3 regions of the Bradyrhizobium sp. 76 genome follow, and region 1 is predicted to be linked to each of the others. Evidence: predicted binding sites of a transcription regulator. Region 1 holds the regulator's gene; each other region holds the start of a gene.

Region 1 (3,240 bases):
CGTTCGGCATCCGTCTCTATGAGAAGATCTCGAAGTCCGAGATGGACGGCCGCGTCGAGAAGGCGCTGCGCGGCGGCGCGCTGTGGAACGAGGTCAAGGACAAGCTCAACGCCTCCGGCCTGTCGCTCTCCGGCGGCCAGCAGCAGCGCCTCTGCATCGCCCGCACCGTCGCGGTGCGGCCCGAGGTGATCCTGTTCGACGAACCCTGTTCGGCGCTCGACCCGATCTCGACCGCCAAGGTCGAGGAGCTGATCCAGGAGCTGTCCGAGGATTACACGATCGCGATCGTCACCCACAACATGCAGCAGGCGGCGCGCGTCTCCGACAAGACCGCCTTCATGTATCTCGGCGAGTTGATCGAGTTCGACGACACCAGCAAGATCTTCACGTCGCCGTCCGACCGGCGCACGCAGGATTACATCACCGGCCGGTTCGGCTAGGAGACGCGACATGGGTTCTGAACATACCGCAAAGGCCTTCGACACCGACCTCCAGGAACTCACGCGCCTGGTCGCCGAGATGGGGGGTATCGCCGAGCGCATGATCGTCGAGTCCGTCGACGCATTGATCCGCCGCGACGTCCCGCTCGGCCAGCGCGTCGTCGCCATCGACACCGAGCTCGACGCGCTGCAGAAGCGCATCGAGGAGCGCGCGGTGTTGACCATCGCCCGCCGCCAGCCGATGGCGGTCGATCTGCGCGAGATCGTCGGCGCCATGCGCGTCGCGACCGATCTCGAGCGCATCGGCGACCTCGCCAAGAACATGGGCAAGCGCGTCGCAGCGCTGGAGACGGACTTCCATCCACTCAAGCTGTTCCGTGGCCTCGAGCACATGACCGACCTCGTGCAGCAGCAGGTCAAGTCGGTGCTGGACGCTTATGCCGCGCATGATTTGCCAGCGGCGATGGCGGTGTGGAAGGGTGACGAGGAAGTCGACGCCATCTGCACCTCGCTGTTCCGCGAGCTCCTCACCTACATGATGGAGGATCCGCGCAACATCTCGTTCTGTATTCACCTGATGTTCTGCGCCAAGAACATCGAGCGGATCGGCGACCACGCCACCAACATCGCCGAGACCGTGTTCTACATGATCGAGGGCCAGGCGATCACCGACAAGCGGCCGAAGGGCGACATGACGACCTTCGCCAACACGGTACCGAACACCTGAAGACTTAAGGGAGCGACGACCCGATGGGCGCACGCATTATGGTGGTTGAGGACGAGGAAGCCCTGACCGAGCTTCTCCGCTACAACCTCGAAGGCGACGGCTATGACGTCGAGACGGTGATGCGCGGCGACGACGCCGACACCCGCCTCAAGGAGCACATCCCCGATCTGATCGTGCTCGACTGGATGCTGCCGGGCCTGTCAGGCATCGAATTGTGCCGGCGGCTTCGCACCCGTCCCGAGACCAAGCAGCTCCCGATTATCATGCTCACCGCGCGCGGCGAGGAGAGCGAGCGGGTGCGGGGTCTTGCGACCGGCGCCGACGATTACATCGTCAAGCCATTCTCGGTGCCGGAGCTACTGGCGCGCGTGAAAGGCCTGCTGCGGCGCGCAAGCCCGGAGCGGCTCGCCACCGTCCTCGCTTTTGGCGACATCGAACTCGACCGCGACAAGCGCCGCGTGGCGCGCTCGGGCCGGCCGATCGATCTCGGTCCGACCGAATATCGCCTGCTGGAGTTCTTCCTGGAGCACCCGGGACGGGTGTTCTCGCGCGAGCAACTGCTCGACAGCGTCTGGGGCCGCGACATCTATATCGACGAGCGCACCGTCGACGTGCATATCGGCCGCCTGCGCAAGCTGCTCAATCTCGGCCGCGAGCAGGACCCGATCCGCACCGTCCGCGGGGCCGGTTACGCGCTGGATGATCGGTTTGCGAAGGCGGAGCAGGTGTAGGGTTGCAGCTTTGTTTCTTGGCAAGCTGTCCCCGAATTCTTCGACGTCGTCCCGGACGAGCGAGCGAAGCGAGCGCTGATCCGGGACCCATAACCACCGAACGTGGTTTGGCGAAGACTCGGAGTGACCCCTTTCGCGCAACAACCGCGCGCTCCGAGTATGGGTCCCGGCCCCCGTGCGCATTGCGCACTAGGCCGGGACGACACGGAAATTGAACCTTCTTCGCGCGACGACTTGCCGTAATTACCGCGGGCCCGGCTTCACCGGTGCGCGGCGCCGATCCGACGCCGGCTGGTAAGCGACGCGCGAGTGCTGGGCGCAATAGGGCAGGCCGGACAGCGCCCGTCCACCGCAGAAGAAGAAGTCCGGGCTCGAGGGATCGCCGACCGGCCAGTGGCAGGTCGCCTCGTTCAATTCCAGCAGCGACAGCCGCTGGCTCATCGGCACCACGTTGTCATAGGTGACCGGATCCGGCTCAGCCTCGACCTCGAAGGCCTGCGCCAGCGCGGTGTTGCCGCGCGAGATCGGGCGGCTCACCCGCATCATGTGCTGCGCGGGGCGCGCCTTGCGCGGCCGCGGCGCTGCCGACGAAGGGCTCTTGGCGCGGCCCGAAAGGCCGAGCCTGTGCACTTTGCCGATCACGGCATTGCGGGTCACATTGCCGAGCTCCGCCGCGATCTGGCTGGCCGAAAGTCCGGCCTCCCAGAGCTTTTTCAGCTGCTCGACGCGATCATCGGACCAGGTCAAAACCGTCATTGCACCCTTTCCCTCGCTGCGCGCCCGCCATCCTGGGGCCTCGCAGCGAATGCCTAAGCCTTCAAAAACCCGTGCCGCCAGAATCCCTTAAGGCTCGCCGGGCGCGTCTTGAACGCCCGAACGTTTACGCCGGTACATAAGGACTTAAAGATCAGAACCACTGCACGAGATGTCGTATCTGACAATCCAAACGCTACAATATGGCGTGACTCCCGCGCAAGAGTCCGCCGACTCGCTTCCACATGTTCCGTGACTAAATCCCGCAAAATCGGCACCGCAAGACTACGGATTCAGCGTTTCGCGAGGCTTTCCGGGCGGCATTGACACCCGTTTCACCAGGCCTAAGATAGTCGCGCGTGCCGCCCTCAAGAGGCGGCACGTTTCGTTTTCCGGGCCGGTCGATGGTGCGTTGCGCAATGCACGCTCACACCGTCCGCAACATTCAAGTGACCGTCATGACTAACAGCGCAGCGCCGCATTTGCTCCCCGTTTTCGCCAGGTCCGACCTCGGTTTCGAGCGTGGCGAAGGCTGCTGGCTGATCGCGACCAATGGCGAGCGCTATCTGGACTTCACCTCCGGCGTTGC
Region 2 (3,240 bases), on a different contig from region 1:
ATACATGCTTAGCTTCCCTTATTCACGACGCGCGTGGTGCGCGGGATCGCAACCACGGCATCGTCGGCGACCAGCACCACATCGATGCCGCGCGGAAACAGCGTTTCGTTGACGCGCAGGCGCTCGAACAGGTCGAACGGCTTGATCGACGCCTGGAGCGTGGCGACGCCGTCGATGCCGGGACCGCGCAGCTCGAAGCTGCGTCCGGTGTCAAGGCTATCGACCTGGAAGATCAATGTGGTCGAGCGATCCGGATATTCGCTGGTGCCGAGCGCGAAGCGCTCGAGCGAAGACAGCACTCCGCCGTCGCCGATCAGCGCGAAGCTGGCGATCGAGGGATCCTGCACCACCGGTGCGCCGGTGTGGAACTTCAGCCATTTTGTCACGTCGGTGCTTTCCGACATGCGCGCATCGAGCCAGAGCGGCGTGTCGTGGTCGAACAGCGTCAGCGCGATCGCGGCCGTGCCGCGCATCATCGTTTGAGGCGCTCCTGATGTCGGCACGATGCGCTGGACCGATCCCGGCCGCGCCATCGCGTCCATGACCGAGCGAAAGGTCGATTGCGCCGACAGCACCTTGTCGGCGAACCCCGGCGGCAGCTCCGCAATCGTGGTCATGATCTCACCCCTCACCGCGCACCATGGTGTAGAAATCAACCTTCGTCGCGGCGGTCTCGGCCGCCACCTGTTTGCGCTTGGCCATCAGCTGCTCACGCAACGGCGCGATAATATCCCGCTCCACCGCGGCGCCGAAATCGCTGGACTGCACCAGCGCATCGCACAGCGCGATCAGCCGCGCCTTCTCGCCGTCGCGACCGAGCGTGTAACCGAAACCGACCTCGCCGCTCGCAAGCCGCACCGCGGCGCGCGACACGGTGGCTTCACCGAGGTTGAACGGCGCGCCGTCGCCGCCGACCCGGCCGCGCAGCATGACGAGGCCGTTTTCCGGCGCGCGCAGATCCTGATGCGCCGGCAAAGCGAGAGCGCGGAGGCGAGCGGCGATCTCGCCCGCCTCCGCGTGCGCCAGCACGGCCATTGCGGCCTTGCGCTGGGCTTGCTGATTGTTGTGCTGGGTCACCACATCCACCGACTTTTCTGCAGAACTTGCCGAATCCAAGTTGTCTATGATACTAGACAACTTGATAGCGGAGCGCCATGACTGTTTCGTGACAAGGGCGTGATTTCTGGAGTAGCTTCCCGGCCACATGAGCATGCAAGACACAGCTTCCTCCGGCGTCGCATTGTGGCGCCTCGTTGCCGACGGCATCGAGCGCGGCATCGCCGATGGCCGCTTTGCGGCCGGCGACAAGCTGCCGGGCGAGGTGGAGATCGCCGAAACCTATCGCGTCAACCGCCACACCGTGCGGCGCGCGCTGGCCGCGCTTGCCGAGCGCGGCATCGTGCGGGCCGAACGCGGCAGCGGAACCTATGTCGAGACGCAGAAGCTCGCCTATCCGCTGCGATCGCGGACTCGTTTCTCCGAGATCGTCGGCGCGGAGGGCCGCGAACCGCATGGCCGGTTGATCGAGGCGTCCGATGATGTCGCGACCCGCGAACTCGCGCGGGAACTCGGCCTCAAGACTGGTGCACCGCTGGTGCGGATCGAGGCGATGCGCCTCGCCGACCGCACGCCGATCTGCGTCTCCACGACGTGGCTGTCGGCGCAGCTGTTTCCGGGTGCGGGCGACGTCTTTGCCGCGACCCGCTCGATGACGAAATTGCTCGAGCATTACGGCGTCCGCGACTATCGCCGCGGCGCGACCCGGATCACCGCCGGCATCGTTGACGCAACCGACGCCGCACGGCTCGATCTGGCGCTGGGACGGCCGATCCTGGTGGTCGACGCCACCGATCACGATCTCGACGGCAAGCCGCTGGTCACCAAGCATTCGCGCTTTGCGGCGGAGCGGGTGGAATTTCTGGTGGAGTCGTAGGGTGGGCAAAGGCGCACTTGCGCCGTGCCCACCATCCATCCAGTGCTGCGATTGAACTGGTGGGCACGCTGCGCTTTACCCACCCTACGAAATCGGTGATCAGGCCACCGCCCTTCGCCCAATAATCGCGAAGCGCAGTTTTCCCGAGACGAAATCGATCGCGGCGACCGCGACCAGGATCATCAGGATCAGGAACGACACCTTCTGCCATTCCAGCACGCGGATCTGCTCGGCGAGCTGGAGGCCGATACCGCCGGCACCGACGATGCCGATGATGGTAGCCGAACGCGTGTTCGACTCGATGAAATAGAGCACCTGGCCGGCGATCACGGGCAGGACCTGCGGCAGCAGACCGAAGCGGATCTCGTGCAGCGCACTGCCGCCGGAGGCGCGGATGCCCTCGACCTGCTTCTGGTCCGCGCCCTCGATCGCCTCCGAGAACAGCTTTCCAAAGGCGCCGAAATCGGACACGGCAATGGCGAGCACGCCGGCAAACGGGCCGAGCCCGACCACGTTGATCCACACCAGCGCCCAGATCAGCGTGTCGATGCCGCGGATCGAATCCAGGAAGCGTCGAATCGGGAAGCGCAAAATACTCGACGGCACCACGTTACGCGCGGCAAGAAGACTGACCGGCAGCGCGAACACCGCAGCCAGCGTCGTGCCGAGCAGCGCGATCGACAGGGTCTCGCCCAGCGCCTTCAGATAGATCGGCAGCGACGAGCCGGGATCCGGCGGAATCATCATCAAGCTGATCCAGCCGAGCTGGCTGAGGCCGGCGACGAAGCGCGAGGGCGAGAAATCGAGATCGACGAGGCCATAAATCAGGATCGCGAGCGCCGCGACGATCATCCCCGGCATGGCGAGCCGCGCCGAGGCCGGCCGGTCGAACACATCAGGGTAGCGCGCTCGAAGCGCGGCGATGTCGATCTCTGCGGCCCCGTCACGTCCGCGTCTCCCTGCCGAACAGGCGGCCGCGCAGCCAGCCGGTGCTGATGTCGATAATGAAGACCGTGACGATGATGGTGAGCAGGATGGCGCTGACGTCGGAGTAATAGAACTTGCGGATGGCGACGACCAGCTCCTGGCCGATGCCGCCGGCGCCGACGAATCCCATCACGGAGGCCTCGCGAACGTTGATCTCGAAACGCAGCAGCGCGTAGCTGGCATAGCCTGCCGTGACCTGCGGCAGGATGGCGAAGCGCATGCAGGACAGCCAGCTCGCGCCGGTCGAGCGAACGCCTTCGACCGGCTTCATGTCGGCGTTCTCGACGATCTCGGAGAACAGCTTTCCGAGCGCGCCGGTG
Region 3 (3,240 bases), on a different contig from region 1:
CCGTGGCTTGCCGCCGCCCGCGCCGTCTCCTCGTTGATCGGAAACTCCGCGAGCGCCACGCCCATGGCGCGAAAGCCCTGGCGCATCGCCGGCGTCGCATCGTCATGCGAGAGCATCCGCACGTCGGCGGCGCGCGCCGCCGCGGCGAGCCGCGACACGGAAGCCGGCACTTCACTGGCGCGGGAGAGCACACGCTCGACGAGGCGATCGAATTCCTCGCTCGACAGGCCGGTGCGCTCCACCATGCGGTTGCGCTTGCGCGGCTTGGCCATGTCCCCAACCGTGCCGTCCATGTGGTCGTTGAAGGCGAAGAGGTCGACGCGGCCATCGCTGAGCCACTGGCTGATCTCGGTTTCGGCGTCGAGATTGTAGGTCTCGTGGCGCAGGTGAAAGCGGGTGTCGGCCGCGAATTGCGGGCGCTGCCGTTCGATCGCCTCCATCAGGCCGCGCGCATTGTCGGCGCTGCGCAGGCCCGGCTCCCACGAACAGGTCGTGGCGTGAAACACCGTGGTGATGCCGTTGCCGATCGCCTGGCGGTCGCTATCGGCGAGCGCCACGTCGATTGGAAAATCGACCCCGGCGCGCGGCATCATCTGCCGCTCGAAGGCATCGCCATGCAGATCGACGATGCCCGGCAGGACCAGCAGGTCGCGCGCGTCGATAGCCAGCCGCGCCCGGCCGCGAGAGGCATCGATCTCTGCGATGTCCGTTCCGGACAGGGCAAGCGAAGTTTCGACGAGCTCGGAGCCGATCAGGGTTCGGCCGCCCTCAAGGAAAATGTCTGTCACGCGACTGCGCTTGGTTTGCTGCCAACAGAATTGTTGAGAGAACTTGCTCGTGCTTCGTATGTCGAGAGAAAATCTTCAATCCCGAGCTTGCGGAAATCGGGCAATGCTGTACGCAATTTGTCGTGATCCCAATCCCACCAGGCGAGGCTGGCGAGCCGTCCGGCAACCTCTTCCGAGAACCGCCGGCGCACGATGCGCGCCGGATTGCCGGCGACGATGGTGTAGGCCGGCACGTCCTTGGTGACGATGGCGCCGGCCGCGATCACCGCGCCGGTGCCGATGTTGCGACCCGGCAGCGCGATCGCGCCATGGCCGATCCAGACGTCATGGCCGATATGGACGTGATGCTGGCGCCGCCAGTCGAAGAATTCCGTGTCGTCGCTCTCGCCTTCGAAATAGGCGCTCGAACGATAGGTGAAGTGCGCCTGCGTGGCGCGGTGCATCGGGTGATTGCCCGGATTGATCCGTGTCATCGCCGCGATCGAGCAGAACTTTCCGATGGTGGCGTAGGTGATCTGGGCGTCGTTCACGACATAGGAGTAATCGCCCATCGTCACCTCGTGTAGCATCGTGCGCGCGCCGACCTCGGTATAGGCGCCAAGCCTGGCGTCGTGCAGCTTCGCCGAGGGATCGACAGTCGGCTGGACCGAAAGAGCTTTGGCGGCCATGTTGCATCCGAACGAGAGGGCGGGCGTTTCTCTTCGAGCGGCTTGATGACAATGTCATGACGACGCGATGACAGGGCATGAACAGGGGATGAGGTGCGTAGGATCGCCACACCGCAACGTCCGTGTCACACAAGTGTCAAGCGCCGGCGTTAGCGGTGGGTCCCAGCTACTCTGGAGCCCTGCATGCTGGTGGTTGAAGGTCTGACGTGTCGCTTCGGCGTGAAAGCCGCGGTGGACGACGCCTCGTTTCAAGTCTCTCCCGGCGGTTTCGTCGGCGTGATCGGGCGCTCCGGCGCCGGCAAGTCGACCCTGCTGCGGACCATCAACCGTCTCGCGGCCCCTTCGCAGGGCCGCATCCTGTTCGACGGTCTCGACGTCACCGCGCTACGCGGCAAGGAGCTGCGGCAGTGGCGGGCGCGCTCGGCGATGATCTTTCAGCAGTTCAATCTGGTCGGCCGGCTCGATGTTCTCACCAATGTCCTGATGGGACGGCTTGCGACGATGCCGGCCTGGCGCTCGCTGTCGCAGGCTTGGCCCGAGCAGGACAAGGCGCTGGCGATGTCCGCGCTTGAGCAGTTCGACATCGCCCCGCTCGCGGCCCAGCGCGCCGACCAGCTCTCCGGCGGCCAACAGCAGCGCGTCGCGATTGCCCGCGCGCTGGTGCAGCAGCCCGACATCATCCTCGCCGACGAGCCGATTGCCTCGCTCGATCCGCGCAACACCAAGATCGTCATGGATGCGCTTTTGCGCATCAACAAGCATTTTGGCATCACCGTGCTCTGCAATCTGCATTCGCTCGACCTGGCGCGCAGCTATTGCGACCGCCTGATCGGCATGGCGCAGGGACGCGTGGTGTTCGACGGCGCGCCGGCTGAGTTGACCGAGCACGTTGCGCGCGAGCTCTACGATCTCGAAGCCGCCGATGTCATGGGCGGCCCGCCCGCACCGGTGCGACAGGGCATTCCGGCGCTTGGAACGGCGGCCGCCGCCTGAGCGGCGCCGCATCAGGACCCACCAGTTTTGCGTCAACCGACCTCAAACGATGAAGAGTATATCATGATCACTCGCAGATTGATTCTTGCCGGCGCCGCCGCGCTCGCGTTCACGACCTCGGCTTCCGCCGAGGACTGGAAAGCTAGATATCCCGAACTGACCTTCGCGGTCATTCCGGCGGAAAACGCCTCGGGCGTCACCGAGCGTTGGGCGCCGTTCATGAACTATCTCTCCAAGGAATTGGGCGTGAAGGTCACGCTGCGCATCGCCAACGACTACGCGGCCGTCATCGAAGGTCAGCGTGCCGGCAACATTCATATCGCAAGCTATGGCTCGGCGTCGTTTGCCCGCGCCCGCCTGACCGGCGTCAAGACCGACGCCTTCGCCAACGACATCAACTCCGACGGCTCTACCGGCTACTACTCGGTGTTCTTCGTCAAGGCGAGCAGCCCCTACAAGAGCATCGACCAGCTCAAGGGCAAGAACCTCGGCCTGGTCGACCCGAACTCAACCTCCGGCAACAACGTGCCGCGCTTCGAGCTCGACAAAATGGGCATCGCGGACGCCGACACCTATTTCAGCAAGGTCGTCTTCACCGGCAGCCACGAGAACGCGATCCTGGCACTGGCGCAGGGCACGGTGGACGTCGCCGCCAACCAGTGGACCAGCGACGACGATTCGACGCTGGCGCAGATGCTGACCAAGGGCATGCTGAAGAATGCCGACGGTTCGGCGATGAAGAAGGACGATTTCCGCATCATCCACAAGTCGGCGCCGATCATCAACGGCCC

Evidence for each region. Region 1 encodes PhoB, which activates phosphate uptake and scavenging genes when phosphate is short. Its sites were predicted from a motif close to TGTCATNNANCTGTCAT; they were not measured.
Region 2: phnF (phosphonate metabolism transcriptional regulator PhnF) is a predicted target of PhoB. The motif match lies at 1,155-1,171, and genes of this name have one in related genera.
Region 3: phnC (phosphonate ABC transporter ATP-binding protein) is a predicted target of PhoB. The motif match lies at 1,502-1,518, and genes of this name have one in related genera.

What each region holds. Positions count from the first base shown of each region.
Region 1 is NZ_JADPIS010000103.1:37,952-41,191, reverse strand. Features, by position in the region: gene pstB (phosphate ABC transporter ATP-binding protein PstB) at 1-440, shown strand, start outside; gene phoU (phosphate signaling complex protein PhoU) at 451-1,167, shown strand; gene phoB (phosphate regulon transcriptional regulator PhoB) at 1,191-1,898, shown strand; gene IVB48_RS26595 (GcrA family cell cycle regulator) at 2,142-2,654, opposite strand; gene IVB48_RS26590 (aspartate aminotransferase family protein) at 3,110-3,240, shown strand, end outside.
Region 2 is NZ_JADPIS010000131.1:171,337-174,576, forward strand. Features, by position in the region: gene IVB48_RS34110 (carbon-phosphorus lyase complex subunit PhnI) at 1-6, opposite strand, end outside; gene phnH (phosphonate C-P lyase system protein PhnH) at 9-617, opposite strand; gene phnG (phosphonate C-P lyase system protein PhnG) at 622-1,086, opposite strand; gene phnF (phosphonate metabolism transcriptional regulator PhnF) at 1,205-1,933, shown strand; gene phnE (phosphonate ABC transporter, permease protein PhnE) at 2,033-2,794, opposite strand; gene phnE (phosphonate ABC transporter, permease protein PhnE) at 2,877-3,240, opposite strand, start outside.
Region 3 is NZ_JADPIS010000131.1:175,382-178,621, reverse strand. Features, by position in the region: gene IVB48_RS34155 (alpha-D-ribose 1-methylphosphonate 5-triphosphate diphosphatase) at 1-788, opposite strand, end outside; gene IVB48_RS34150 (chloramphenicol acetyltransferase) at 785-1,456, opposite strand; gene phnC (phosphonate ABC transporter ATP-binding protein) at 1,640-2,449, shown strand; gene phnD (phosphonate ABC transporter substrate-binding protein) at 2,513-3,240, shown strand, end outside.